3 regions of the Nocardiopsis sp. LDBS1602 genome follow, and region 1 is predicted to be linked to each of the others. Evidence: riboswitches for the same ligand, from Rfam matches in the RefSeq annotation. Region 1 holds a riboswitch; each other region holds the start of a gene.
What was found. A riboswitch is a leader RNA that binds a small molecule or an ion and turns the genes downstream of it on or off. The one in region 1 is predicted to bind cobalamin.

Region 1 (9,466 bases):
TCTCCACGGCGCACGCAGCTCCCGGGCACGATGGAGCATTCGGTCCCGCGCTCCGGAACCCACCTCGGTCTCGCCCATTGCTTCCGCTCCCGGTCGTCGTTCTCCCAGGTGAACGAAGTCGGCCCGCGCCCCCGCGACGGGCCGTCTCCGTTCGCCCTCACCCCTAATCACGGAGATCGGTGGCGCCCATGACGCGGATACGGGATATTTTTTCGAGCACGTGTTTTCGGACGCCGATAACCCCCGCCCCCCGAACCCGGTTCCGGCGTGTGGCGGGGGCGGCCCAAGAGTTGAAAGGGCGCCGCGGGGTGACCGACGCCGATGGGGAGTACACAGAGACGCTTCTCGGGGACGCCGAGATCATCCGACAGGTCAAAGCCGGTGACAACGCGGCCTTCGGAACCCTCTACGAGCGTCACGCCGGAGCGGCCCGAGGGCTGGCCAGACAGCTCCTGAGAGGCGAGGCCGAGGTCGAGGACGCCGTCGCCGAGGCGTTCACCAAGGTGCTCAGCGTCATACAGCGAGGGGGAGGGCCCACCGACGCCTTCCGCCCCTACCTGCTCACGGCGGTGCGCAACGCCGCCTACGACCGGGGGAGAGGCGAGAAGCGCCAGGTCGTCACGGACGACATGGAGAGCTTCGACGCCGGAGAGCCCTTCGTCGACCCGGCACTGGAGGGGCTGGAACGTTCGCTGATCGCGCGCGCCTTCCTCTCCCTGCCCGAACGTTGGCAGTCGGTCCTGTGGCACACCGAGATCGAAGGGGTCAAACCCGCCGAGGCGGCGACCATCCTCGGCATGAACCCCAACGGGGTGGCGGCCCTGGCCTACCGCGCCCGAGAGGGGCTGCGCCAGGCCTACCTCCAGATGCACCTGGCGGGCAGTGGGACCGCGGAGGCCTGCCGTCCCACCATCGGCCTTCTGGGCGCCTACGTGCGCGGAGGTCTGTCCAAACGCGACACCACCAAGGTCGACCGGCACATGGACGACTGCGGCGAGTGCCGTGAGGTGTACGCGGAGCTGATGGACGTCAACGTCGGACTGCGCGGGGTCATGCTGCCCCTGGTGGTCGGCTTCGGCGCCACGGGCTACCTGGCCTCCGTCCCCGGCGCGACGGCCGGCGGCGCCTGGTGGAATCGGATGTCCCGAAGAGGGCAGCAGGCCACGGCCGGAGCCGCGGCGGCCGCCGGTATGGCGGTCGCCGTCGCCTTCGCCCTGGTCGGCGGGGACACACCGATCCCCGAGGAGCCGTCCCCGGCCGCGGCACCGCCGATCGACGCCCCCGCCGAGGACCCGTCGCCCCCGGCCCAGGACACCCCCGACGACCCGCCGCCCGCCACGCCGGACGAGCCCGCTCCGGTACCGGCCCCGCCCGCCGACGTTCCCCCGGAGGAGGTCCCGGACCCGCCCGCGCCCCAGGAACCGGACGCCCCGGCACCGGAGGACCCCCAGGAGGACCCGCCGCCCCCGCCGCCCGCCCCCGAGGAGCCCGAACCCGAACCGGCCCCCGAGGAACCGCTGCCCGAGTTCGCCGTGGGCATCGACCCGGTCGGGTCGCTCGTGCCGGGCAGCGAGGGGATCATGGTCCTCGACGTGCTCAACACCGGGCAGGACACGGCCGAGGACGTCCTCGCCCAGATCACCCTCCCTCCCGGAGTGGAGATGATCTCCTCCGGCGGAGCCGGCAACGCGGTCCCGATGGCCTCCGGTAACGGTGACTGGGGCTGTTCGGCCGGGAGCGGCGGCGGTGAATGCGTGCGTTCGGGCATGGCCGCGGGAGAGAGCAGCACCCACTTCCTCGACGTTCGGGTGGCCCCCGACGCCGACGTGGACGTGCCCGCCGGGGTCGTGATCTCCTCTGGGAACGTGAGCCATCGGGCCACCGGCGAACGCGGGGTCACCTCCGAAGGGATCCCCGCCCGGTACGCCACGGCGGGGCAGGTACGCACGGAGGCCGTCGGCAACTCCCTCATGACCTGTACCGAACCCGAGGAGTCGAAAAAGCCCACCTGGCCGTGGCCCTGGTGGGGCACCCCCGGGATCCCGGAGACCCCCGAGGCCCTTCCCGGGCCGACCCCTCCCGCCCCGACGGAGGACCCCGGGCCCACCCTCCCGCTCCCCGAACAGGAGGACGCCGACCTCGGGCGGGCCCCCGCCGACCACGTCTCTCCCGAGGACGCGGGCGAGGCCCTCGACGACCTGCTCGGCGGAGGCGAGGAAGGCACACCCGACGGACCGCCCGGATACCCGACCCCGGAGGCGCCGTCCCCCGAGGACGAGGACCCCGCTCCGACCGGACCTCCCCTGACACCCGACCCCCCCGAGCTTCCCGGGGAGACCGTCGAACCCACCGACCCGGGCGAAGACCACCGGGACGAGGACGACGAGGACGAACCGGAGGAGCACGAGGAGGGCGACTGCGCCCAGGCCCGCGCCCGCTCCGGGGAGGGCATCGACAACGACAATTGGGTGATGGCCCCGCTCGACCGCGACCAGGACCCCACGACCACCTCCTCCAGCTCCGCCACCTGGTCCCTTCCCGAGGGCGGTTCGGTCCGCTGGGCCGGGCTGTACTTCTCCGCCTCGGGGGACCCGGGCGTGCCGACCGCGCGGGTGAAGGGGCCGGGCATGGCCGCCTACACCACCGTCACCGCCACCGAGACCCGCTCCGCCGACCTGCCCGCCTACTCGGCCTACCAGTCGTTCGCCGACGTCACCGACCTGGTGCGCGCCTCCGGCGGCGGGCAGTGGTGGGTCGCCGACGTCCCCGCCCAAGAGGGGCGCGGCGTCTACGCGGGCTGGAGCCTGGTCCTGGTCCTGGAGGACCCCGCCGTGGAGGGGTACCAGCAGGCGATGGTCCTGGACGAGACCTCGGCGGTCTTCCAGGACTCGAACGGAGCGGCCTTCCCGGTCTCGGGGCTGCTCCCGACGGCGGTCCGGACCGGGGTCGACGTGGTCGCCTGGGAAGGGGACGCCGAATTGGGCGGCGACCGTGTCCTGATCGACGGTGTCCCCCACGCCCCTTCCGAAGGGCCGGGAACCGTCGACAACGCCTTCGTGGGTTCCGCGCGTGGAGCGGACGGGGATCCGATGACCTTCGGTACCGACGTGACGCGATTCGACGCGGTGCTCGGCAGGGAATCGGAAATCCGAATCCTCTCCGAACAGGACGCGCTACTGGTGGGGGTCATCGCACTCGCGGCCCCTATGCGCACCTGATCCCGGTTATCGAGGCGCTGTTCACAGCGCTCGGAAAACCACGGACATCCAGGGGAATCGCCGTTGAGTAGCAAGACCATAACCGTGGGTATTCACAGGCGGAACGCAAAACCAGACGGATTTGGCTAGGCTGTGCCCCGGTCATGGATATGGCCCCAGAGATCGACAGGGAAGGGGGCGGTGTCACGTGGACCGTTGCGCGTTGTTCGTCGACGCGGGATACCTTCTCGCCGACGGCGCGATGGCCGTACACGGAACCCGTAACCGGGATTCCGTCGCCTGGGACTATTCCGGTCTCGTCCAGTTCCTCAACGAGGTCGCGCGAGACCGCACGGGGCTGCCGCTCCTGCGCTGCTACTGGTACGAGGCGATCGCCGACGACCGGAGGACCCAGGAACAGGACGGCATCGCCGACATCCCCGGCATCAAGTTCAGAGCCGCCCGGATCCGCCCGGGGCGCCGCGAGGGCGTGGAGAGCTACGTCCAACGCGACCTGACCACACTCGCCCGGACCGGTGTCCTGTGCGACGCGGTCCTGGTCAGCGGGGACGAGGACATGGCCCCGGTGGTCGCCGACGTCCAGGAGATGGGCGTGCGCGTCACCGTCGTGCACATCTCGGTGGAGGGCAACTGGACCATCTCCCGGTCCCTGCGCCAGGAGTGCGACGACCTCATCGAGATCGGCGCGGGCCACCTGCGCCCCCACGTCGAACTGCTCTCCGGCGGCGGATCCACCCAGGAGAACGCCGCCAAGACGACCACCCCCTTCGCCAACGGGCGCGCCACACCGGTCCCCGAGCAGGCGCCCGCCCGCCCCCGCTCCGCGGAACGAGGGCGTCGCGCCCAGCCCGAACAGCCCGCCGACACCTCCACCGGCGGACTGGAGGCCATGTTCGCCGGCACCGGCGGACAGTCCGTCCCCCAGGGCAGCGCCATGGAGCAACTGCGCGCCATGCGACGCTCCCTCGCCCAGCAACGCGGCGACCACCTGGCCGGCTCCGGCGGAGAGAACAGGGCCTCCGGGGGCATCGACGCCAACGGCTTCCCCACCGGGGGACAGCCGGTCAACGGCGCCGCCGCCTACCCGGGCTCCCCCGCGGGCCAGAACGGCCAGACCCCCTACCCGCCCCCGAGCACCGGCGCCCACCAGTCGATGCGCGGCGCCGAACCGAACGGCTACGGCCTTCCCTCGGCGCCCCCGAACGGCACGGCCCCCGGCCTCGGTACGGGCCCTGCCGGCTACGACAGCACCGGACCCCAGCCCGGGTTCGGTGGTGGCACCGGACCCCAACCGGCCTTCGGAGGTACCGGCCCCCAGGCCGCCTTCGACCCCGGAACGGGCCCGCAGGTCTCCTTCGCCACCGACGCCCCCCAGGGACCTCCGCCCCGCAGAACCCCACCCGCACCCGACCCCAGATACGGGGGCGGCCCCGGCGAGGACCAGGGTTTCGGAGGTGGGTCGGACCCAAACCCTACCTATGGGACCAGTACGGAAGCTGACGCCGCACGCCGCGGTGGCGCCGACCCCCGTTTCGGGGAGCGGCGGCCTACTGGTCCCGAGTACGACGACCGATTCGGCCCCAGGGGACACCAGGAATCCGCCCCCAGTCCTGGATATGCCCAGCAGACGGGCCCCGCCCCGCATACCGTTGATGAAGCGGTGCATGTCGCGCACAGGGAAGGGAACGACTTCGCGGAGTCGATCGCACGCGAGGCTCCGGCCCTATGGGTGGAGGCGGTTCTGGCCAGACGGCCACGAATGCCCTCCGACCTGGAGGCCCGCCTGCTTCAGGGCTCCTCGCTCCCGATCGACCACCTGTTGCGCGACGAGGTCCGTGACGGACTGCGCCAAGGGTTCTGGCAGGCCCTGGAGCGTGCCAGGACCTGATCGGCGCGCGGGAGTGCGAGTAGGGGATGGGGGCGATGCGGTTGACCCACGTGACGACGGCAGAACTCGACCGGTTGGAATTCCACGCCGTCCGGTCGGGTGAGCACGGTCGGATCGCCGCCCAACTACTGGACCTGGCCAACCGGGTCGACGCGGGAAGCGAGGTCGGCCGCGCCGAACTGTTCGTGCGCGCGGGCGAACAGTGGGAGATCGCCCAAGAGTTCGAGCGTGCCTGCTCGGCCTACCAGCGGGCGATCGACGACGGCGGCGTCACCGTGATCGACCCGCACGCCCTGAGCGCGGGCGCCCTCCTGCAACTGGACGAACGCCGCCAGGCCGAGTACCACCTGGAACGCCTGGAGTCGGGTGGTCCCGCCGGGCTGCCCACCCTCATCCACGTCGCCGAGGCGCTGTACGCGCACGACGACCTGGAGGGGGCCGAACGCTGGGCCACCGCGGGCGCGCGCTTCCACGCCGGATGCTCGCGGAGCCCCTACGTCGAGGACCTCTTCCTCGAACTGCTGAGAATCCGGTTCCGTATCCGATCCGACCTCGGCAGGCCCGAGGACGACCTGGACCTCATCCTCGACGAGGTGTGAACCCGGCCGATCCGCGGCCCGGAGCGTCGACGACCCCGGGCCCGCGACCGGAGGCGGCCGGCTTCGTGTGAGCTTTCCTTCCCCGCCCCGAGCGACGCGAGGGGGAGGAGGGGGCCTGCGGCGGGTTCTCGGGCGTGGTCCCGACCGCCCCGCGCCCTGTGGGAGCATCGATCCCGCCGGGTGAGAGCGGCCCCGGGCGGGGCCGTCTCGCCCCCCTCATACCATGTTCGGCGGCGGGATCCGGCCACGGTCGATACGTCCGAAGAACCCGCGACACGCCATCATCTTGCGGTGTACCAACCCACCATCCCCTAGATGTAGTATCGCTCCCGCTGGTGGTTCACCGGCCCTCCGGGGCGGGTGAGGCAAGAGGGAACCCGGTGCGAATCCGGGACTGCCCCGCAGCGGTGAGTGGGAACGAAAGCCGTCATAGGCACTGGGAGCCGTTCAGGCCCTGGGAAGCGACGGTGGAGTAGGAAGCCCACGAGTCCGAAGACCTGCCACCCGCACGCACCTCAGGTGCGTACGACGACGGGGCTTCGAGGGAGAGCCGCCGCGACCCACCGGTGGACCGTACAGGTTCGACGTACACCTCCACTGCTGCGTGCCGCGTGCTCACTCGTGTGCCCCCGGGGACTCTTCTACCGAGGTTGGAGCCGCTTTATGACCCTTGACGTCGAGGCCGCGCCCGTATCCGTTCGGCCCACGCAGACCCACGAGGGTGGCCCTGGCACCGCCATCGACCGGATCGAACACGTGGTGGCCGAGGCCTGCGCGGGTCTCACCGGTGTTTCGGCGGAGAAGGTCCTCGACGAGGCGCGGCGCGGCTTCTACCCCGGCATCGCCGACTCCGAGGTCGAGCTCGCCCTGGTCATGGCCGCCCGCAGCTTCGTCGAGGTCGACCCGGACTACTCCTACGTGGCCGCGCGTCTGCTGCTCGACAAGCTCCGCACCGAGGCGCTGAGCTTCGTCTTCGACGCCCACGAGACCGCCGGGCAGACCGAGATGGGCGACCGCTACGCCGGCTACCTGGCGGCCTACGTGCGCCGGGGTGTCGAGCTCGGCCAGCTCGACCCCGCCCTGGCCGGGTTCGACCTGGACGTGCTGGGGCGGGCCCTGCACGCCGATCGCGACGAGCAGTTCACCTTCCTGGGCCTCCAGACCCTCTACGACCGCTACTTCCTGCACAGCGACGACGTCCGCTACGAGCTGCCGCAGGCCTTCTTCATGCGCGTCGCCATGGGCCTGGCACTCAACGAGGACGACCGTGAGGCCCGCGCGATCGAGTTCTACGAGCTGCTGTCCTCGTTCGACTTCATGGCCTCCACACCCACCCTGTTCAACGCGGGCACGGTCCGCGCGCAGCTCTCCTCCTGCTTCCTCACCACGATCGGTGACGACCTCCAGGAGATCTTCCACGGCATCGGCAACAACGCGATGCTGTCGAAGTACTCGGGCGGTCTGGGCAACGACTGGACCCCGGTCCGCGGCCTGGGCTCCCACATCAAGGGCACCAACGGCAAGAGCCAGGGCGTCGTCCCCTTCCTGAAGATCGCCAACGACACCGCCGTCGCGGTCAATCAGGGCGGGAAGCGCAAGGGCGCGGTCTGTGCCTACCTGGAGACCTGGCACATCGACATCGAGGAGTTCCTCGACCTTCGCAAGAACACCGGCGACGAGCGCCGCCGCACCCACGACATGAACACCGCGAACTGGGTTCCGGACCTGTTCATGAAGCGTGTGGAGGAGCAGGGGAGCTGGACCCTGTTCTCCCCGGACGAGGTCCCCGACCTCCACGACAAGTACGGTCTGGAGTTCGTCGAGGCCTACGAGCGCTACGAGGCCGAGGCGCGGGCCGGGCGGATCAAGGTCCACCGGACGCTGCCCGCCGTCGACCTGTGGCGTCGCATGCTCACCATGCTGTTCGAGACCGGCCACCCCTGGATCACCTTCAAGGACCCGTCCAACCTGCGTTCGCCGCAGCAGCACGTCGGTGTGGTGCACTCCTCCAACCTGTGCACCGAGATCACGCTGAACACCGACAAGGACGAGGTCGCGGTCTGCAACCTCGGCTCGGTCAACCTGGCCCGCCACGTGAGCGCCGAGGGCATCGACGTCGAGCGGCTGCGCCGTACCGTCCGCACCGCCGTGCGCATGCTCGACAACGTCATCGACGTGAACTTCTACACGATCCCCGAGGCCCGACGCGCGAACATGCGTCACCGTCCCGTCGGGCTGGGGCTCATGGGGTTCCAGGACGCCCTGTTCGAGCTCCGCACGCCCTACGGTTCCGAAGGTGCGGTGAGCTTCGCCGACGAGAGCATGGAGCTGATCGGCTACTACGCGATCGAGGCGTCCATGGAGCTGGCCGCCGAGCGCGGTTCCTACGAGACCTTCGAGGGCTCCCTGTGGAGCCGCGGCGTTCTGCCGATCGACTCGTTGCGGCTGCTGGCCGAGGCCCGCGGCGGCGACCTGGACATGGACCGCGGTGAGACGCTGGACTGGGACTCGCTGCGCGAGCGGGTGCGCACCACGGGGATGCGCAACTCCAACGTCATGGCGATCGCCCCCACCGCGACCATCGCCAACATCACGGGCGTCAACCAGTCGATCGAGCCGGTCTACCGGAACCTGTACGTCAAGTCGAACATGTCCGGCGACTTCACCGTGGTCAACGACCACCTGGTCCGCGACCTCAAGGAGCGCGGCCTGTGGGACGAGGAGATGGTCGCGGAGCTGAAGCGTCACGACGGCAGCCTGGGGGAGATCGACCGGGTGCCGGACGACCTGAAGGACCTGTACGCCACCTCGTTCGAGGTCGACCCGTCCTGGCTGGTGGAGGCCGGTTCGCGTCGTCAGAAGTGGATCGACCAGGCCCAGTCGCTGAACCTGTACATGGCGGCCCCCAGCGGCAGGAAGCTGGACGCCCTGTACAGGAAGGCCTGGCGTTCGGGGCTCAAGACCACGTACTACCTGCGCGCGCAGAGCGCCACGCACGTGGAGAAGAGCACGCTCAAGGGCACCGACGGCCGGCTGAACGCGGTGTCGGCGACCCCGGCGCCCGCTCCGGCCCCCGCGCCCGCTCCCTCTCCGAGTCCCGCCCCGGTGCCGGTGGCCGAGCCCACGGCGGCCGAGGAGGAGTTCGAGATCGTCGAGGACCAGGCGTGCTCCATCGACGACCCCGAGTGCGAGGCCTGCCAGTAATCCGGTCGGGGGCGTCCGCGCGCGGACGCGGACGCCCCTCCTTCCTCGCACTCCGCCCCCGCAGAGAAGACCCGGCTCGACCGGAGAACGGACCAGTACCGAGCATGACCACGGTTTCCGAGAACAACGACACGACCGGCCTCGGCGAGATCGAGCGCGACGCCGCCCGTGTGAACGTCGACGACAAGGCGATGATCAACGCCCGCGCGGACGTCAACCAGCTTCTTCCCCTCAAGTACACCTGGGCGTGGGAGAAGTACCTCGCCGGCTGCAACAACCACTGGATGCCCACCGAGGTGGCCATGCAGGCGGACATCGCCCTGTGGAAGTCCAAGGACGGGCTGACCGAGGACGAGCGGCTCATGCTCAAGCGCAACCTCGGTTTCTTCGCGACGGCGGAGTCGCTGGTCGCGAACAACATCGTCCTGGCCGTCTACCGTCAGCTCACCAACCCCGAGTGCCGCCAGTACCTGCTGCGTCAGGCCTTCGAGGAGGCCGTGCACACCCACACCTTCCAGTACATCTGCGAGAGCCTCGGCCTGGACGAGGGCGAGCTG
Region 2 (9,466 bases), on a different contig from region 1:
GGGCACCGGGCGGACGTTCTGATCACCAAGGACTCCGGCGGCACCTACACCTGGCCGAAGATGGCGGCGGCTCGGGAGCTGGACGTCCCCGTCGTGGTGGTGCGGCGTCCACCGGACCCGATCGGGGTCCCCACCGTCCACGACGTGGAGACCGCCTTCGCCTGGGTGATCGCGCTGGAGCGGGGCGACGACCTCGACCGGGCCGGGCCCGTCCATGGAACCCGCCCCGACGACACGGGCTCTCAGGCGCCGACGTAGGCCGCCAGGTGCTCGCCGGTGAGGGTGGAGCGCGCGGCGATCAGCTCGGCCGGGGTCCCCTCGAACACGACCCGGCCTCCCTCGTGTCCGGCGCCGGGGCCCAGGTCGATGATGTGGTCGGCGTGCGCCATGACCGCCTGGTGGTGTTCGACGACGATGACCGACTTCCCCGAGTCGACGAGCCGGTCCAGGAGGGCCAGCAGCTGTTCGACGTCGGCGAGGTGCAGGCCGGTCGTCGGCTCGTCCAGGACGTAGACGCCGCCCTTGTCGCCCATGTGGGTGGCGAGCTTGAGCCGTTGGCGTTCGCCTCCGGACAGGGTGGTGAGCGGCTGTCCCAGGTGCAGATAGCCGAGCCCGACGTCGGAGAGCCGGCCCAGGATCCGGTGGGCGGCGGGCAGTCTCGCCTCACCGGCGCCGAAGAACGTCTCGGCCTCGGCCACCGACATGGCGAGCACCTCGGCGATGTCGCGTCCACCGAAGCGGTGTTCCAGGACCGAGGCCTGGAACCGCCGCCCCTCGCACTCCTCGCAGGTGACGGTGGCACCGGCCATCATCACCAGGTCGGCGTAGATCACCCCGATCCCGCCGCAGTTGGGGCAGGCCCCCTCGGAGTTGGCGCTGAACAGTCCCGGCTTGACCCCGTTGGCCTTGGCGAACGCCTTGCGGATCGGGTCGAGGAGCCCGGTGTAGGTGGCCGGGTTGCTCCGTCGGGAACCGCGGATCGCGCCCTGGTCGATCGAGACCACGCCCGCGTCGGAGGAGATCGAGCCGTGCACCAGGGAGCTCTTGCCGGAGCCGGCCACGCCGGTGACCACGACGAGCGTCCCCAGCGGGATGTCGACGTCGACGTCGCGCAGGTTGTTGGCCTTCGCGCCGCGGATCGGCAGGACCCCGGTGGGCGTGCGCGTGCTCTCCTTGACCCGGACCCGGTCGTCGAAGTGGCGTCCGGTGAGGGTGCCGGAGGAGCGCAGTCCTTCGACGTCCCCCTCGAAACCGACGCTTCCGCCCTCCGTCCCGGCCCCGGGTCCGAGGTCGACGACGTGGTCGGCGATGGCGATCGTCTCGGGCTTGTGCTCCACGACCAGCACCGTGTTGCCCTTGTCCCGCAGGTTCAGCAGCAGTTCGTTCATCCGACCGATGTCGTGGGGGTGCAGGCCGATGGTGGGCTCGTCGAAGACGTAGGTGACGTCGGTGAGGGAGGAGCCCAGGTGTCGGATCATCTTGACGCGCTGGGCCTCGCCGCCCGACAGGGTGCCCGAGGGACGTTCCAGGGAAAGGTAGCCCAGGCCGATGTCCACGAACGAGTCGAGGGTCCGTCGCAGGGTGGTGAGCAGCGGCGCCACCGTGCCGCGCGCCTCGCCTCCTCCGGCCTCGGCGCTCTCCTCGATCCCGTCGAGCCCCCGGACCCAGTCGGCCAGATCGCTGATCTGCATCGCGCAGGCGTCGGCGATGTTCACCCCTCTGATCCGCGATGAGCGCGCCCTCTCGGTGAGGCGGGTCCCGTCGCAGTCGGGGCAGGTGGTGAAGGTGACGGCCTCGTCCACGAACGCCCGGATGTGCGGCTGCATCGCCTCCCGGTCCTTGGACAGGAACGACTTGCGGATCTTGGGGATCAGCCCCTCGTAGGTGAGGTTGACCCCGTCGATCTTGACCTTGACGGGCTCGTGGTGGAGGAGGTTCCACCTCTCCTTGTCGGTGAACTCGCGGATCGGTTTGTCCGGGTCGACCAGCCCCGACTCGGCGTAGAGACGCACGGTCCAGAAGCTGTCCGACTTCCATCCGGGGATGGTGAAGGCGCCCTCGGAGATCGCCTTGGTGTCGTCGTAGAGGCGCGAGAGGTCGATGTCGGAGACCGTGCCGCGGCCCTCACAGGTGACGCACATGCCGCCGGTCCGGCTGAAGGTCGCCTTGACCGCCTTCCTCGCCCCGCGCTCGACCGTGATGGCGCCGCTCGCCTTGACCGAGGGCACGTTGAAGGCGAACGCCCCGGGCGGGCCGACGTAGGGGGTTCCGAGCCGGCTGAAGAGGATGCGCAGCATGGCGTTGGCGTCGGTGGCGGTACCGACCGTGGAGCGGGGGTCGGAGCCCATCCTCTCCTGGTCGACGATGATCGCGGTCGTCAATCCGTCGAGCAGGTCCACGTCGGGCCGCTCCGTGCGCGGCATGAACCCCTGGACGAAGGTGCTGTAGGTCTCGTTGATCATCCGCTGCGACTCGGCGGCGATCGTGTCGAACACCAGCGAGCTCTTGCCCGATCCCGAGACCCCGGTGAACACCGTGAGTCTGCGCTTGGGCAGGTCGACGGCGACGTCCTTGAGGTTGTTCTCCCGCGCGCCCCGCACGCGGATCAGGTCGTGGCCGTCGGCGGCGTGTCCGGAACCGGTGCTCATCGTCTCTTCCATCCCCTGGACCTCCTCGACGTCCACACCGATCCGGGCGGGTCGCCTGTCCGGCCACACGGTCGCCGTTGCTCGACGCCCTCCTCGGCCACGCGCCACATCGTGACACAGGGCGAGGACAGAACGGGGTGAACGCGACCGGCCCGTCCCGGATCAGGCCGAAGGGGCGGTGTCCGGGACGAGGCCGGCCAGGGCGGCCGTCAAACGACGCGTGATCTCCGGCGGGCGTACCGCCACTCGGATCCAGGAGGGGTCCAGCCCCGGGAAGGTGTCGGCCCTGCGCGCCGCGATCCCCTGGGCGCGCAGGCGCGCGTGCGCCCCTTCCCCGGCCCGCACGAGGACGAACGGAGCCCGTGAGGGGACGAACCCCACCCCGGCCTCGCGCAGCCCGGCTTCGAGATGGGAGCGCCATCCGTCGAGTTCACGGGCGCGGCGCTCCGCCTCGGGGACCGCCTCCTCCGAGGTACAGGCGATCATGGCCGCGATCGCGGGGGTGGACACCGACCAGGGCGTGCTCGCCCGTTCCAGCCCGCGCACGGCCTCGGAGTCGCCGACGAGGTATCCGGCCCTGATCCCGGGGATCGACCAGTGTTTGGTGAGACTGCGCAACACCACCAGCCCTTCGAACCGCTCCTCGACCAGGCTCTCCGGCTCCCCCGGCACCGCGTCCATGAACGCCTCGTCGACGACGACCAATCGCCCGGGGCGGCAGAGTCGACGCAGGTCACGGGCGGGGTGGAGAACTCCGGTGGGGTTGGTGGGGTTGCCCACGACCACCAGGTCCGCGTCGTCGGGGACGGCGTCCGGGTCGAGGACGAAACCTCTCTCGGCCGGGCAGAGCACGCTCGTGACGGCGTGTCCGGCCTGTTCGAGCGCGGCGTGCGGTTCGGTGAACTGGGGGTGGACCACGACCGGCCGTCGCCAGGAACGGAGCCGCGCGATCAGGGTGAACGCCTCGGCCGCTCCGGCGGTGGGCAGCACCTCGTCGACCCCGCGCCCGTGACGACGGGCGATCGCGGCCCGGGCCGGTGCGGGGTCGGGGTAGGCGTCGATCTCGCGCAGGCTCTCGGCGAGGGCGCGGTCGAGCCACACGGGACGCCGCCCCGGATGGACGTTGACGGCGAGGTCCAGCATCCCCTCGCCCACCTCGACGTCACCGTGGTGGCGGAGCGGGTCGGCGACGGGTTCCGCCACCGCCTCCGCCTTCAGGGACACGAGGTCGGGTGCCGGGACGGAGGCGGGCGCGGGTGGCGGGGTCGCGCGCGCGGCGTCGGCCAGACGTGCCGCGAAACGCGGACGGCCGGCCCAGTGGAGGTGCAGGTAGGAGGCGTGCAGCGTGTCGGAGGCGAAGCCCTCCGGAGCTCCATCGACGACCCAGGCCGGGCGTTCGGCGCAGGCTCCGGGGCTCATGCGGGTGCGGTGGAACTCGTGACCGGTGGCGCTCTCGCCCGCGCGGGTGAGCAGCGTGTCTCCGGGCGCGGTCGCCACCGGATAGCGCAGGGTGAGCCGCTCCGTCATCCGGGCGTGCGCGGGAAGGACCCCGGCCATGGCCCTGTCATCGAGCGACCCGGCCAGGTACAGCATGCCGGCGCACTCGGCGACGGTGGGCACCCCGGAGCGGACGGCGTCGCGCAACTCGGTCAGCAGGGCCCGGTTGGCGGCGAGCCGACCCGCGTACACCTCGGGGAAGCCGCCGCCGAGGTAGAGGCCCCGGGTCCCGGCGGGCAGCGCGGTGTCCACGAGCGGATCGAAGGCCACGACCTCGCATCCGGCGGCGGTGAGCAACTCCTCCGTCTCCGGGTAGCGGAAGGTGAAGGCCCGGCCGCCGGCCACCGCGATCACCGGCCGCGGACCGTCGGCGGCGGCGATCCCCGGTTCGTCGGCGGGATCCCAGGGGCGGGCGTCCAGGGCCGGGGCGGAACGGGCCAGCTCCACCAGCGCGTCCAGGTCGACGTCGCGCGCGACGCGCTCGCCGAGCCGTTCGACGGCGCGGGCCGACTCGGCCCGTTCGGCCGCCGGGACCAGCCCCAGGTGGCGGGAGGGCGCGGCGATCTCCTCGTCGCGGGAGACCACCCCCAGGACAGGGATAGGCATGGCCCGGGCGATCTCGGCGACGTTGCGGGCCGACCCGGCCTTGTTCAAGATGACCCCGACGACCTCGACCGCGGGATCGTAGGCGACCATCCCCGCCACCAGGGCCCCCGCCGAACGCGACATGCGGGACACGTCCACGACCAGCACCACGGGGGTCGCGGTCAGGGCCGCCACGTGCGCGGAGGAGGCGAACCCGTCGGTGCCGATCCGTCCGTCGTGCAGCCCCATCACGCCTTCGACGACGGCGATGTCGGCGCCGCGCGCCCCGTGCAGGAGCAGCGGCGCCACCCGCTCCTCGCCCACCAGGTGGGGGTCGAGGTTGCGGCCGGGCCGTCCGGTGCCCAGGGCGTGGTAACCGGGATCGATGTAGTCGGGCCCGACCTTGTGCCCGCTCACCGTGTGACCGGCGGCCCGGAGCGCCGCCATCAGCCCGGTCGCGATCGTGGTCTTGCCCTGCCCCGTCATGGGCGCGGCGATCATCAACCGGGGCGGGGCGGTCCCCTCCGGGCGGAGGGGGGACGTCACCATTCGATCCCTCGTTGGCCCTTCCGGCCGGCGTCCATCGGGTGCTTGACCTTGGTCATCTCGGTGACCAGATCGGCGGCCTCCAGTAGACGCGGGTCGGCCCGACGGCCGGTGATCACCACGTGCTGGCGTCCGGGACGGCTCTCCAGGGCGGCGACGACGTCCTCGACGTCGACCCACCCCCAGGCGATCGGGTAGGTGAACTCGTCGAGGATGAGCAGGTCGTGCGTCTGCTCGGTGAGCCTGCGCTTGATCTCCTCCCACCCCTGCGCGGCGGCGGCCGCGTGGTCCTCGGCCCCGTCGCGGTGGCGGATCCAGGACCAGCCGGAGCCCATCTTGTGCCATTCGACCGGGCCGCCCTCGCCGGTCTCCTCGTGGAGCCGGCCCAGGCGTTCCAGGACGGTCTGCTCGCCGATGCGCCACTTCGCCGACTTGACGAACTGGAACACCCCGATCCGCCAGCCCTGGTTCCAGCCGCGCAGGGCCAGACCGAACGCGGCCGTCGACTTGCCCTTGCCGTCACCGGTGTGGACGGCCAGGAGCGGAAGGTTGCGGCGTTGGCGTGTGGTGAGTCCGTCGTCGGGGACGACGGACGGCTGTCCCTGGGGCATCAGGCGGCCCTTTCTCGTACGGCGTCGCTCAGGGCGTCGGCGTCGACCTCGCCGACGGGCAGATGGTCGGCGTCCAGGCGGGCGGCGAGGGTGGCGGCCAGCCCCAGACGCAGGGGGCCGGACTCGCTGTCCACCACGACCGTGGTGACCCCGAGGCCGGCGACGTGGTCGGCGGCGTCCAGGGCACGACCGACGGCGCCCCGTCCCCCGGTGGCCCGGCCGTCGGTGACCACGACCAGGAGCGGACGCAGGCGCGCGTCGCGCAGGCGTTCCCGTCGGACCACCCGGGCAGCCTCCAGCAGCCCCTCGGCGAGCGGGGTGCGGCCGCCGGCGGGCATCTCGTCGAGACGGACGGCGGCCACGTCCACCGAACGGGTGGGCGGCAGCGTGAGTTCGGCCGTGCTCCCCCGGAAGGTGATCAGGCCGACCTTGTCGCGTCTGCGGTAGGCGTCCAGCAGGAGCGAGAGGATCGCGGTCTTGACCTCGGTCATGCGTTTGCGCGCGGCCATGGAGCCGGAGGCGTCGACACAGAACAGGACCAGGTTGCTCTCCCGGCCCTCCCGGATCGCGACGCGCAGGTCCTCCGGACGCAGCCGGATCCGCTCCCCCTCGCCCGGTCGTGAGGCGGCGGCCCGCACGGTCTCCACCAGGTGGAGCGAGGAGCCCCGGCCCGGGCCGGGGCGGGAGGCGCCGACCCGGCGGCCCCGGGTTCCGATGGCGCGGCTGCGTCGACCGTCGGCGCCCTCTCCGGTCCCCCGCACGGTGAACGTACGGGGGCGGTAGGGGGCGGCCGCCTTGGCCGTGGGGAGCGGGGCGGCGGACGGCCGGGACTCGGAGTCGGGGCGATCCTCGCCCACGGGTTCTTGCGGAGCGGGCTCCGGGATCGTCTCCGGCTCCGGGCCGGTCTCCTCACCGATCGGTCCGTCGGCCGGGCCCTCGGTGGGTTCGGGGCCTTCGGCGTCCGGTGCGCCGTCGCCCTCGGGCGGGGTGTCGACGGGGTCGTCGCCGCCGTCCGGGCCCGAGGGTTCCGGCGGATCGGGCGGGAGCTCCTCCTCGCCCAGGACCCGGTCGAGGAGCTCCTCGTCCAGCCCCGGGGCGTCGAAGGGGTTGCGCCTGCGCCGGTGCGGCAGGGCGAGGGTGGCGGCGCGGCGGATGTCGGCGCGGGTCACCTCGGTCCGCCCCTCCCAGGCGGCGTGCGCGACCGCCGTGCGGGCGGTGACGATGTCGGCGCGCAGACCGTCGACCTCGAAGGCGGCGCACACCTCGGCGATCTTGAGCAGCGCCGCCTCGGACAGCCGGACCCGGTCCAGGGCGTCGCGCGCCTCGGCGATACGCGCGGACAGGGCCCGCTCGGTCTCACGGTAGCGCTCGGCGAAGCCGGCCGGGTCGGTGTCGTAGGCCATCCGGCGTCGGACCACCTCGGCGCGGGCACGGGGCTCGGTCGGCGCGGCGATCTCCACGGTGAGCCCGAAGCGGTCGAGGAGCTGCGGGCGCAGCTCGCCCTCCTCCGGGTTCATCGTGCCGATGAGCAGGAAGCGGGCCGTGTGCTCCACGGAGAAGCCGTCGCGTTCGACGGTCACCCGGCCGGTGGCCGCCGCGTCCAGCAGGAGGTCGACCAGGTGGTCGTGGAGGAGGTTGACCTCGTCGACGTAGAGCAGCCCGCGGTGGGCTCGGGCCAGTAGTCCGGGTTCGTAGGCGACCTGTCCTCGGGTGAGCGCCTGCTCCAGGTGCAGGGAGCCCAGGACCCGGTCCTCGGTGGCGCCGACGGGGAGTTCGACCAGCCGGACCGGCCGGCTCTCCACCGGGGTCTCGGGGCCGAAGGGACCATCGGGCGAGTGCTGTCCGGGGTCGGCCGGATCCACGGAGAAGCGGTCCCCGCAATGGACGTCGATGGGCGGCAGCAGGGAGGCCAGCGCCCGCACCGCGGTGGACTTGGCGGTGCCCTTCTCGCCGCGGACCAGGACGCCGCCGATCTCCGGCGAGACGCTGGTCAGGACCAGGGAGAGTCCGAGGTCGTCGAGGGGTTCGGTGTCGCAACCGACGATCGCGGAGAAGGGAAAGTGCGAAGACCGCAATGGCATGTGAGGCTCCCGCTCGTTTCGCCATACGTCATGGGCGGGCGCGAGGCCGGTCTTCGGACTTGCCGGGTCCTCCTCACGGAGGCTCGGTTCACCGCAGCGGGCCTGTGCCGGAATCTCACCGGGCTTCCCAGATTCTCCCCTCCCGCCGTCACCACCGTTTCCGATGGCCGGGCGGGCAGGGGCACCTCGCGCCTGTTGCCCGCCACGATAGCGTCAGGGCCATGAAGGACGACACGCGCCCTCCCCGTCGGGCGCCCGGCCGGGCCCTGCCGGGCGAGACGCCCCTCCCCGCCGAAGGGGTCGGGATCACCGTCGTCGGTGTCGGGGCCGACGGCTGGTCCGGGCTGCCCGAACGCCTGCGCACGCTGGTTCTGGAGGCGGAGGTGGTGCTGGGCGGCCACCGGCACCTGTCCATGCTTCCGGAGACGCCCGGGCAACGCCGCGAGCCCTGGCCCTCCCCGCTCCGTGAGGGGCTGCCCGACCTGTTGGCCTCCCTCGACGGGGCCCGTACGGTGGCGCTCGCCTCCGGAGACCCGTTGGTGTCGGGGATCGGCACCACCCTGATCGACGCGCTGGGTCCCGAGACCGTACGTCTGGAACCGGCCGTCTCCTCCGTCGCCCTGGCCCGCGCCCGTATGGGGTGGCCCGCCGAACGGTGCGCCGTGGTGAGCCTCGTCGGCCGGGACCCCCGCCCGCTTCTGCGCAGACTCGCGCCGGGACGTCGTGTCCTGGTGCTCTCCTCCGACGCGGGCACGCCCGCGACGGTCGCCGGGATGCTGGTCGGCGCCGGGTACGGAGAGAGCCGGATGACGGTCCTGGGCGACCTGGGCGCGCCCTCGGAGTCACGGTTGGAGGGCACGGCCGAAGGATGGGCGTCCATCCCCGTCGAGAAGGTCTCCGCCCTGCACGTGCTCGCCCTCGAACTCGCCGGACCGGTCGGGTACGGCCTGGTCACCGGACTTCCCGATGACGCCTTCGAACACGACGGCCAGCTCACCAAACGGGACCTGCGCGCCTCGGCCCTGGCCCGATTGGCGCCCTCGCCCGGACAGCACCTGTGGGACGTGGGCGCGGGGGCCGGATCGATCGGCATCGAGTGGATGCGCGCCCACCCGACCTGCTCGGCCGACGCCGTGGAGGCGAACGCCGACCGGGCGGCGCGGATCGAACGCAACGCCGGACGGCTGGGGGTCCCCGGTCTCCGGGTGGTCACCGGCCGGGCCCCGGAGGCGCTGGGCGATCTCGCCGGGCCCGACGCGGTGTTCGTCGGCGGTGGCGCGACCCGGCCGGGCGTACTCGACGCCTGCCTGGACGCCCTGTCGCCGGGCGGCCGGCTCGTGGTGCACGGCGTGACCCTGGAGACCGAGGCCCTGCTCGCGGACGCCCGCCGTCGTCACGGCGGAGAGCTCACCCGGATCCAGGTCGAGACCGCCGCGCCCGTCGGCACCTTCACCGGGTGGACGCCCGCGCGCACGGTCACCCAGTGGGCTCTGACGGT
Region 3 (9,466 bases), on a different contig from region 1:
TTTCATGTCCACCCTCCGGGTCACCGCCGAACGACTCACGATCCTGCCGCACCCCGACGCCGACGCCCTGGAGCTGGCGAAGGTCGGGCTCTTCCACGCGGTCGTGGCCAAGGGCGCCTACCGGACGGGCGACTGGGCCGTCTACATCCCCGAGGGGGCCCTCCTGCCCGAGGACCTCATCGAGGAGATCGGTCTGACCGGACGGCTCGCGGGGTCGAAACGGAACCGGGTCAAGGCCATCCGGCTCCGAGGCGAACTCTCCCAGGGCATCGTCTGCCGTCCCGCCGCGCTCGCCGACCGCGACCTGGCGGCCGAGCACGAGGCCGGCACCGACCTCTCCGCCGAACTCGGGATCACCAAGTGGGTCCCGGAGGTGCCCGTGCACCTGAGCGGCGACGTCGTGGCCGCCCCGGATCTCCTCCGGTGGATCGAGATCGAGAACGTCAAGCGCTACCCGGGCGTCTTCGAGTCGGGCGAGCCGGTCGTCGCCACCGAGAAGATCCACGGCACCGCCTGCCTCTACACGCTGCTGGCCGAGAGCGGCGAGGAGTTCGTCTCCTCGAAGGGACACGGTGGCAAGAACCTCGCCCTGGCCCCCGACGACGGGAACCTGTACTGGAGGGCGGTCCGCGCCGCCGAGGTCGGCAAGGCCGCCCGCGCCCTGGCCGAGCGCTTCGGAGCCCGCAGGGTCGGCGTGTTCGGTGAGGTCTTCGGCTCAGGTGTCCAGGACCTGGGCTACGGAGAGACCGGTCGGACCGAGGAGGCGCCGGGGTACGCCGTGTTCGACGTCGCTCTGGACGTGGACGGTCGACGTGTCTGGGTCGACTCCGCCGACCTGGGCGGTCTCCTCGCCGAGGTGGGGCTGCCCGCGGTCCCCGTGCTCCACGAGGGCCCCTACGACGAGGCCCTGCTGATCGCGGCGGCCTCGGGCGCCGAGACCTGGAGCGGGCGCGCCCTGAACATCCGTGAGGGCCTCGTGGTCCGACCGGCCAGGGAACGGTTCTCGAAGGAGCTGGGCGGTCGCGCGATCGCCAAGTTCGTCTCCGACGCCTACCTCACCCGCAAGGGCGGCACCGAGTACGAATGATCCGCGCCGTCCGGGACGGGACCGTCGTGGCCCCGTCCCGGACCGCGGCTCAGGGGCGCTCCTCCTCCAGTGGGGAGGGGCGTTCCGCCGTCTCGATCTCCGGGGCCTCGTCCCGATGGCGCAGGGACAGCAGGGCGCCCAGACCCACGGTGATGGCGCTGCCGATCGCCGTGTACCAGGTGAACCCGACCAATCCCGGGGCGAACAGGAACAGCCAGGCCATGGTCGCCACGGCCACCGTGAAGGCGACGGCGGCGTCGGCCTGGCGGGCCCGGCGCACCCACAAGCCCAGGAAGAACGCCCCCAGCAACCCTCCGTAGGTGATGCTGGCGACCGACAGCCCCAGTTCGACCACCGGGTTGTCGGTGCCGGTGAACATCGCGGCGGCGACGATGAACACCAGACCCCAGCCCAGGGTGAACAGTCGGCTCAGGCGCAGGGCCTCGCCGTCCGAGAGCGTCCGGCGCGAGAACCGCTGGTACAGGTCGGACATGGAGGAGGACGACAGCGCCGACAGGGACGACGACAGGGTGCTCATCGCGGCGGCGATGATCCCGGCCAACAACAGCCCGGACAGACCGGGGGGAAGCCCTTCGGCGATGAACACCGGGAAGAGCTCGTCGGAGGTGCCCATCCCGAGCCGTTCGATCGTGGCCCGCTCGAAGTAGGAGTAGAGCGCCAGCCCCACGGTCAGGAACAGCGCGAACTGGGCGAACACCACGACCCCGCTGACGATCACGGCCTTCTGCGCGTCGCGCAGGCTGCGACAGCCCAGAAGCCGCTGCACGATGATCTGGTCGGCCCCGTGCGACGCGGTCGACAGCAGGGCCCCGCCCAGGACGGCGGTGACCGTCGCGTAGGGGGAGGAGACGGGGTCGGAGGTGAGGTCGAGGAACCGGGTCTTGCCCTCCTCCGCCGCGACCGACAGGAAGTTCACGTCCAGGTTCACGGCGATGACCACCAGGGCCACGATCCCGCCGAGGACGTAGAGACCCATCTGGAGCACGTCCACCCACACCACCGCGCGGATCCCGCCGACCAGCGTGTACAGGATGGTCACGGCGCCCATCACCGCGACGATCGCGAAGTAGGAGACGCCGAGACCGAACGAGTCCAGGACGATCTTCATCGGGATGGCGGCGGCGAACAGGCGCACCCCGTCGGCGAGCAGCCGGGTGAACAGGAAGGTGACCGAGGCGGTGGCCTGCATGCCTCGACCGAACCGCAGCCCCAGGTAGGCGTAGGCGGTGGTCATCTCGCCCCGGTAGTAGCGGGGCAGCAGCAGGAAGGCGACCACGATCCGGCCGACCAGGTAGCCCACGGCGACCTGGAGGAAGGTGACGTCGCCCAGGTAGGCGATCCCGGGAACGCTGATCACGGTGAGCGCGCTGGTCTCGGTGGCCACCACGGAGAGGCACACGGCCCACCAGGGCAGCCGCCGATCTCCGATGAAGTAGTCCTTGATGTCGCGTTGGCGACCGGACAGCCTCAGCCCCAACCAGGCCGAGCACAGCAGATAGAGGACGATGACGACGATGTCGATGGTCTGCACCGGGCGGTTCCTCCGGAGGGTCGACGGGGCGGGCGGTGGGCTCCGGGGACGGGGGCCGGGTCCGAGGTCCCGTGAAGGTCGGCGACCCGGATCAGGGGGCCGGTTCGACGCGTAGGAGTCGCGGGGGCCGATCGGCCGGTTCGGGGAGCCGGAGCGGCCCGGATCCCGGGGTGAAGGAGCCCGCGATGGCGGAATGGCGGGCCCCGGTGCACGCGGGGAGTGCGGCGGGGAGTCCGTGCGCGCTCAGGAAGCCGATCAGGGCGAACAGGTAGGCCTCCTTGGCGTCGCCGTCCAACCCCAGGGCGTCGACGGTGTCCAGCCGGGCCGGTCCGAGCCGGGCGGCGAGCCGATCCATCAGGGCCGGGTTGCGGGTGCCACCTCCGGAGGCCAGCACCTCGACGACCCCGTGGGGGCGCAGGGCGTCGGCGACGGTGACGGCGGTGAGCTCGACCAGGGTGGCGAGCAGGTCGCCGTCGTCGGGGCGGCCCGTCGCGCGCAGGGCCGCCTCCAGGTGGTCGGGCCCGAATAGCTCCGGACCGGTCGACTTGGGCGGGGCCTGTCGGTAGTAGGGCTCGGCCAGCAGGTGGTCCAGGAGTTCGGGGACGGGGGCGCCGGAGCGGGCGAGCCGCCCGTCGACGTCGAGGTCGATCGCCCCGTCGGTGATCAGCCGCATGGCGGAGTCGAGCAGGGTGTTGGCGGGGCCGGTGTCGAAGGCCAGGGGGTCTCGCCCCGGGCGTACGACGGTCACGTTGGCGATCCCGCCGAGGTTGAGCGCGGCGGTGGCCTCGTTCCGCTCGCCCAACAGCAGGGTGTCCAGGACGGCGGCCAGCGGGGCGCCCTGGCCGCCCGCGGCGACGTCGGCGGTGCGCGGGTCCGAGAGCACGGGGACCCCGGTGGCCTCGGCGATCCAGGCGGGTCCGCCCATCTGGAGGGTGCCGTGCACGGTGGGCCCCTCGGCCCAGTGGAAGAGCGTCTGCCCGTGCGAGGAGATCAGGTCGGCCCGGCCCTCGGTGAAGGCCTCCATGCCGGCCAGCGCGGCCCTGCCGAACTCGCGCCCTATCAGGGTGTCGAGCCGGCAGACCGTCTCCAGGGTGGTCGACGCCGGAGGCAGGGCCGAACGGAGCTCCCGCCGCAGACCGTCGGGGTAGGGGTGGTCGAGGTGGCCCAGCGGGGTCAACCGGATCAGGTCGCCGTCCAGGGCGAACCGGGCGGCGGCGACGTCGATCCCGTCCGCCGAGGTGCCGGAGGACACACCGATGACGATCATGCGGCTCCCGGGGCGGGGAGGGGGCGTCGGGGTCCGTCACCCGCCCCTGCCGTGCGCGGACCCACCGTGTGACAGCGATATACCGCGCCTCCCCCCGCGTCAACACCCCCTCGTCGTTCTGGTCGGAGCCGTGATGGGACGGTGGCCGGGGCGCGGGGTCGTGGTCGTCGCCGGGGAGCGGAGGAAGGGGGTCCGGTCGAACCGGGCGGCCCGGTTTCGGAGGGTGGTACCCGCAGGTCGGGGGTGGTGGGATGACGAGGGTCACAGGATCGCGCGCCGATCCGAATTGCATGTTCATTCATAAGGGTGCATGCTTATTGTCATGTCCAAGGTACTCACTTCCCTTCCCGCCGGCGAGCGCGTCGGAATCGCCTTCTCCGGAGGCCTCGACACCTCGGTCGCGGTCGCGTGGATGCGCGAGAAGGGTGCCGTCCCGTGCACCTACACCGCTCACATCGGCCAGTACGACGAGCCCGACATCGAGTCGGTGCCCGGCCGCGCCTCCGACTACGGCGCGGAGATCGCCCGCCTGGTCGACGGTCGCGCCGCCCTGGTCGAGGAGGGGTTGGCCGCCTTGGCCTGCGGTGCCTTCCACATCCGTTCCGGTGGACGGCCCTACTTCAACACCACCCCCCTCGGCCGCGCCGTCACCGGCACCCTGCTGGTCCGCGCCATGCTGGAGGACGGGGTCCAGATCTGGGGCGACGGCTCCACCTACAAGGGCAACGACATCGAGCGGTTCTACCGCTACGGTCTGCTCGCCAACCCCTCCCTGCGTATCTACAAGCCGTGGCTCGACGCCGACTTCGTCAACGAGCTGGGCGGCCGCAAGGAGATGTCGGAGTGGCTGGCCGAGCGCGACCTGCCCTACCGGGACAGCACGGAGAAGGCCTACTCCACGGACGCCAACATCTGGGGCGCCACCCACGAGGCCAAGGCCCTGGAGCACCTGGACACCGGCATCGAGCTCGTCGACCCGATCATGGGCGTGCGCTTCTGGGACCCCGAGGTCGAGATCGTCCCCGAGGACGTCACCATCGGCTTCGAGCAGGGCCGGCCGGTCACGATCAACGGCAAGACCTTCGCCTCCTCGGTCGACCTGGTCCTGGAGGCCAACGCCATCGGCGGCCGCCACGGTCTGGGCATGTCCGACCAGATCGAGAACCGCATCATCGAGGCCAAGAGCCGCGGCATCTACGAGGCCCCGGGCATGGCGCTGCTGCACGCCGCCTACGAGCGGCTGGTCAACGCCATCCACAACGAGGACACCCTCGCCAGCTACCACAACGACGGTCGGCGTCTCGGCCGGCTCATGTACGAGGGGCGCTGGCTGGAGCCGCAGGCCCTGATGGTGCGCGAGTCGCTCCAGCGCTGGGTGGGCACCGCCGTCACCGGCGAGGTCACCCTGCGGCTGCGTCGGGGCGAGGACTACTCGATCCTCGACACCACGGGCCCCTCGTTCAGCTACCACCCGGACAAGCTGTCCATGGAGCGCACCGAGGACTCCGCCTTCGGTCCGGGCGACCGCATCGGCCAGCTCACCATGCGCAACCTCGACATCGCCGACTCCCGCGCCAAGCTGGAGGACTACTCCCGGCTCGGCATGGTCGGCAGCGAGCACCCGACCTCGATCGGCGCCGCCCAGGCGGCCTCGACCGGTCTCATCGGCGCCATGCCCGAGGGCGGCGCCCAGGAGATCGCCTCTCGCGGCGAGGTCGACGACGCCGAGTGGCTCGACCACGCCGCGATGGAGTCCGGCACGGACTGACCCTCGCGACCACCGCGCCGCCACCGTCCCCGAGGCTTCCGGGGCCGGTGGCGGTCGCATGTCCGGGGTCGGTGAATGTGAGATCCGCCCCCGGGCGCGGCCCTCTCCGCCGGTGGGTTCGAGGGCCCCGAGGGAATGGCGTGCGGGGTCCGGATGTTCGGAAAGCCGGGCCACGCGCATGATCCGGGCCGGATCGGGAGAACGATCGGGCATAGGGTGCGCTCGAGGGTCGGGTGATCCGCGCGCCGCCGCCGACGTCGATCACGGTGACAGGGGTGTGGGCAGGCCCGGCGGAACTCTCGCCCCATTAGAATGGAACGATCACATTATTTGAGTTGATCCAGAAAAGACGGAAGGTCCAACGAGTATGCCGACCCCCTCGGACTTCGAGCGGATGTTGCGCGAGTCCGCGCTCCGGGTGACCGGTCCCAGACTGGCCGTCCTCTCCGCCGTGCACGCCCACCCGCACGCGGACACCGATTCGATCATCCGCGTCGTGCGCGAAGAGATCGGCGCCGTGTCCAGCCAGGCCGTCTACGACGTCCTCAAGGCCCTGACAGGCGTGGGTCTGCTGCGCCGCATCCAACCGCAGGGCACGGTGTCCCGCTACGAGACGCGGGTGGGGGACAACCACCACCACGTCGTCTGCCGTTCCTGCGGCGCCATCGCCGACGTCGACTGTAGCGTCGGCCACGCTCCCTGCCTCACCGCCTCCGACGACCACGGGTTCGAGATCGACGAGGCCGAGGTCGTCTACTGGGGCCTGTGCGGCTCCTGCTCCGAGGCGCGCGTCTCCTGAGAGCCCCCTCCCTCGATCCCCAGGGCGCCCTCCATGGGCGTGCCGGCCCTGTGGGGTCCCCTTCGCCGTGCCCACCGCTCTCCTGATCACGTCTCCCGGCCCTCGAGGCAGGGTCCCCGCGGCCCCGGGACGATCCGCTCGAACCGGACACGGTAATCTCGTCTGGCCAGTCGAACTCCACCTCATGGAGCAGGGAACCCGGTGCGAATCCGGGACTGACGCGCAGCGGTGAGGGTGACGGGCGGACGTGTTCCGGGACCGAGGTCCCGGGACGGCCACTGGGCGGGGAGCCCGGGAAGGCGTTCCGCACCGGTCGACCCCGAGTCCGAAGACCTGCTGGCGCTGGCGGTGACGGTCCGCCAGGTTCCCGCGGGCCTCGCGAACGGGCCCCTGATCGAAGGACCCGCATGTCCCCGACCGCCGTGCCCCGAACCCGGCACGACCGCTGCCCCGGAGCCCTGCGCCCCTGGCCCGCCGACGACGGCCTCCTGGTCAGACTCCGCCTCATCGGAGGCCGCGTACCCGCTCCGGCGCTCACCGCCCTGTCCTCGGTGGCCGAGGAGTACGGCGACGGGCGGGTCCACGTCACCGGTCGGGCCAACCTCCAACTGCGCGCCCTGCCCGGACGGGAGGGGAGGCTGGACCCCGAGGCGCTCCGTTCCCTGGAGGCGACCGGACTCCTGCCCTCGCGCACCCACGAACTGGTCCGCAACGTGATGGTCTCCCCGTGCACGGGCACGTCGGGAGGGCGGGCCGACCTACGGCCGGTCGCGGCCGAACTGGACCGGCTGCTGTGCGCGAACCCTCGTCTGGCCTCCCTTCCGGGCCGTTTCCTCTTCGTCCTGGACGACGGCCGCGGTGACCTGCTCGACCGCACCTGTGACCTGGGCCTGACCGCCCTCGACGACCGGTCGGCCCAGCTCCGGGTCGGCGAACACCCGGGCGCGACGGTCCCCCTCGACGAGGCCGCCGGGACGCTGATCCGACTCGCCGAGACCTTCCTCGAACGGCGTGGCTCCGGTCCCACGGCGCCCTGGCACGTCACCGAGCTCTCCTCCCCCCTGGCCGAACCGGCCCGGCCGGACCCCCGCCTGCCGGACCCGGCACCACCCCTGCCGCACGGCCCGCTCCCGGACGGCGGCCGCCACGTGGCCGTGCCAGAGGAGGGGCTGGACCGTGCCGCGATCACGGAACTCGTGGAGGAGGCCCGCGCGGCCGGCCACGACGCACTCGTCGTCACGCCCCGGCGTGGCGTCCTCATCCCCGGAGGGACACGGTGACCACCCCGAAACGCCCGCCCAGACGCTACGACTACATCGACGACGGACCCGCGATCTACGTCGACTCGTTCGCGACCATCCGGAGCGAGGCCCGGCTCGACCACCTGCCCGCCGACGCCGAACGGCTCGCGGTGCGCATGATCCACGGCACCGGTCAGGTCGACCTGGCCGAGGACCTGGTCGTCCATACCGGTCTGGTGTCCGCCGCGCGTGCGGCGCTGCGGGCCGGCGCGCCTATCCTGTGCGACGCCACCATGGTCGCGACCGGGGTGACCAGGAGCCGGCTACCGGCCGACAACGAGGTGCTCTGCCTCCTCGGAGACCCCCGCGTGCCGGCCCTGGCCCGAGAGTGGGGCACCACCCGCAGCGCGGCCGCGGTCTCCCTGTGGGAACCGATGTTGGAGGGCGCGGTCGTCGCCGTCGGCAACGCCCCCACGGCCCTGTTCCACCTGATGGAGATGTTGATCGACGGGGCCCCGAGGCCGAGCGCGATCATCGGCTGCCCGGTCGGGTTCATCGGCGCCGCCGAGTCCAAGCAGGCCCTCACCGAGCTGGCCGAACGGCATGGGATCGACGTCCCCCACGTGGTCGCGCTCGGCCGTCGGGGAGGATCGGCGATGACCGCCTCGGCCCTCAACGCCCTGGCCAAGGAGGAAGAGTGACCGGACGTCTTCGAGGTGTCGGTGTGGGTCCGGGAGACCCCGAACTGATCACCCTCAAAGCGGCCCGCCTCATCGGTGAGGCCGACGTCGTCGCCTACCACGCGGCCTCCGGGCGAGGGTCCAACGCCCGCCGGATCGCCGCCGACCTGATCCCCGAGGGGGCGATCGAGGAGCGGCTCACCTACCCGGTGACCACCGGCGCCACCGACCATCCCGGCGGCTACGAAGGGGCCCTGGCCGACTTCTACGAGGAGTCCGCCGCGCGCCTGGCCGCCCACCTCGACGCCGGCCGGGACGTCGTCCTGCTCTCCGAGGGCGACCCGCTGTTCTACGGCTCGTACATGTACATGCACGACCGGCTCTCCGAACACCACGAGACGGAGATCGTGCCCGGCGTGCCCGCGTTCACGGCGGCCACGGCCACGGCGGCGGCGCCCCTGGCCCGCCAGACCGACGTGCTCACGGTCCTGCCCGGCACCCTGCCCGAACCGGAGTTGGCGCGGCGGCTCGCCGACACCGACGCGGCCGTGATCATGAAGCTGGGCCGGACCTTCCCCGCCGTCCGTCGGGCGTTGGAGGCGGCCGGCCGGTTGGAGCACGCGGTCTACGTCGAGCGCGCCTCGATGGATCGTGAACGCCGTCTCCCGGTGGCCGAGGTCGACCCCGACACGGTGCCCTACTTCTCCCTGATCCTGGTCACCGGGGACAGCCTCAACGGTCGGCGCTCCAGGGACGGCGCCGTGACGGAGGCGCGGACCCCGGAGTCCGCGACGGCCGAGGCCGAACTGCTGGTCGTCGGCCTGGGGCCCGGCCCCGACCACTGGATCACCCCCGAGACCACGGCGGCGCTGGCCGAGGTGGACCACGTGGTGGGCTACGGCCCCTACGTCGACCGGGTCCCCCAGCGCGCGGGCCTGACCCGCCACTCCTCCGGCAACACCGTCGAGATCGACCGCGCGCGTCTGGCCCTGGACCTGGCCCGTCGGGGCGAGCGCGTCGCCGTGGTCTCGGGCGGGGACGCCGGCGTCTTCGGTATGGCCACCGCCGTGTT

Region 2: linked by a shared signal. The riboswitch ahead of U9J66_RS16540 (VWA domain-containing protein) and the one ahead of U9J66_RS13595 (ribonucleoside-diphosphate reductase subunit alpha) in region 1 are both predicted to bind cobalamin.
Region 3: linked by a shared signal. The riboswitch ahead of U9J66_RS16565 (nitrite reductase) and the one ahead of U9J66_RS13595 (ribonucleoside-diphosphate reductase subunit alpha) in region 1 are both predicted to bind cobalamin.

The regions. Positions count from the first base shown of each region.
Region 1 is NZ_JAYLVW010000003.1:359,159-368,624, forward strand. Features, by position in the region: gene U9J66_RS13575 (hypothetical protein) at 1-78, opposite strand, end outside; gene U9J66_RS13580 (sigma-70 family RNA polymerase sigma factor) at 309-3,218, shown strand; gene U9J66_RS13585 (NYN domain-containing protein) at 3,406-5,106, shown strand; gene U9J66_RS13590 (hypothetical protein) at 5,133-5,705, shown strand; cobalamin riboswitch at 6,025-6,224, shown strand; gene U9J66_RS13595 (ribonucleoside-diphosphate reductase subunit alpha) at 6,369-8,909, shown strand; gene U9J66_RS13600 (ribonucleotide-diphosphate reductase subunit beta) at 9,014-9,466, shown strand, end outside.
Region 2 is NZ_JAYLVW010000004.1:299,150-308,615, forward strand. Features, by position in the region: gene U9J66_RS16520 (cobalt-precorrin-6A reductase) at 1-258, shown strand, start outside; gene U9J66_RS16525 (ATP-binding cassette domain-containing protein) at 243-2,660, opposite strand; gene U9J66_RS16530 (cobyrinate a,c-diamide synthase) at 2,811-5,279, opposite strand; gene cobO (cob(I)yrinic acid a,c-diamide adenosyltransferase) at 5,273-5,887, opposite strand; gene U9J66_RS16540 (VWA domain-containing protein) at 5,887-7,962, opposite strand; cobalamin riboswitch at 7,996-8,134, opposite strand; gene cbiE (precorrin-6y C5,15-methyltransferase (decarboxylating) subunit CbiE) at 8,190-9,466, shown strand, end outside; gene U9J66_RS16550 (cobalt-precorrin-4/precorrin-4 C(11)-methyltransferase) at 9,445-9,466, opposite strand, start outside.
Region 3 is NZ_JAYLVW010000004.1:309,821-319,286, reverse strand. Features, by position in the region: gene U9J66_RS16590 (RNA ligase (ATP)) at 5-1,087, shown strand; gene U9J66_RS16585 (sodium:solute symporter) at 1,137-2,639, opposite strand; gene U9J66_RS16580 (anhydro-N-acetylmuramic acid kinase) at 2,731-3,906, opposite strand; gene argG (argininosuccinate synthase) at 4,229-5,674, shown strand; gene U9J66_RS16570 (Fur family transcriptional regulator) at 6,042-6,473, shown strand; cobalamin riboswitch at 6,625-6,828, shown strand; gene U9J66_RS16565 (nitrite reductase) at 6,881-7,753, shown strand; gene U9J66_RS16560 (precorrin-8X methylmutase) at 7,750-8,415, shown strand; gene U9J66_RS16555 (precorrin-2 C(20)-methyltransferase) at 8,412-9,466, shown strand, end outside.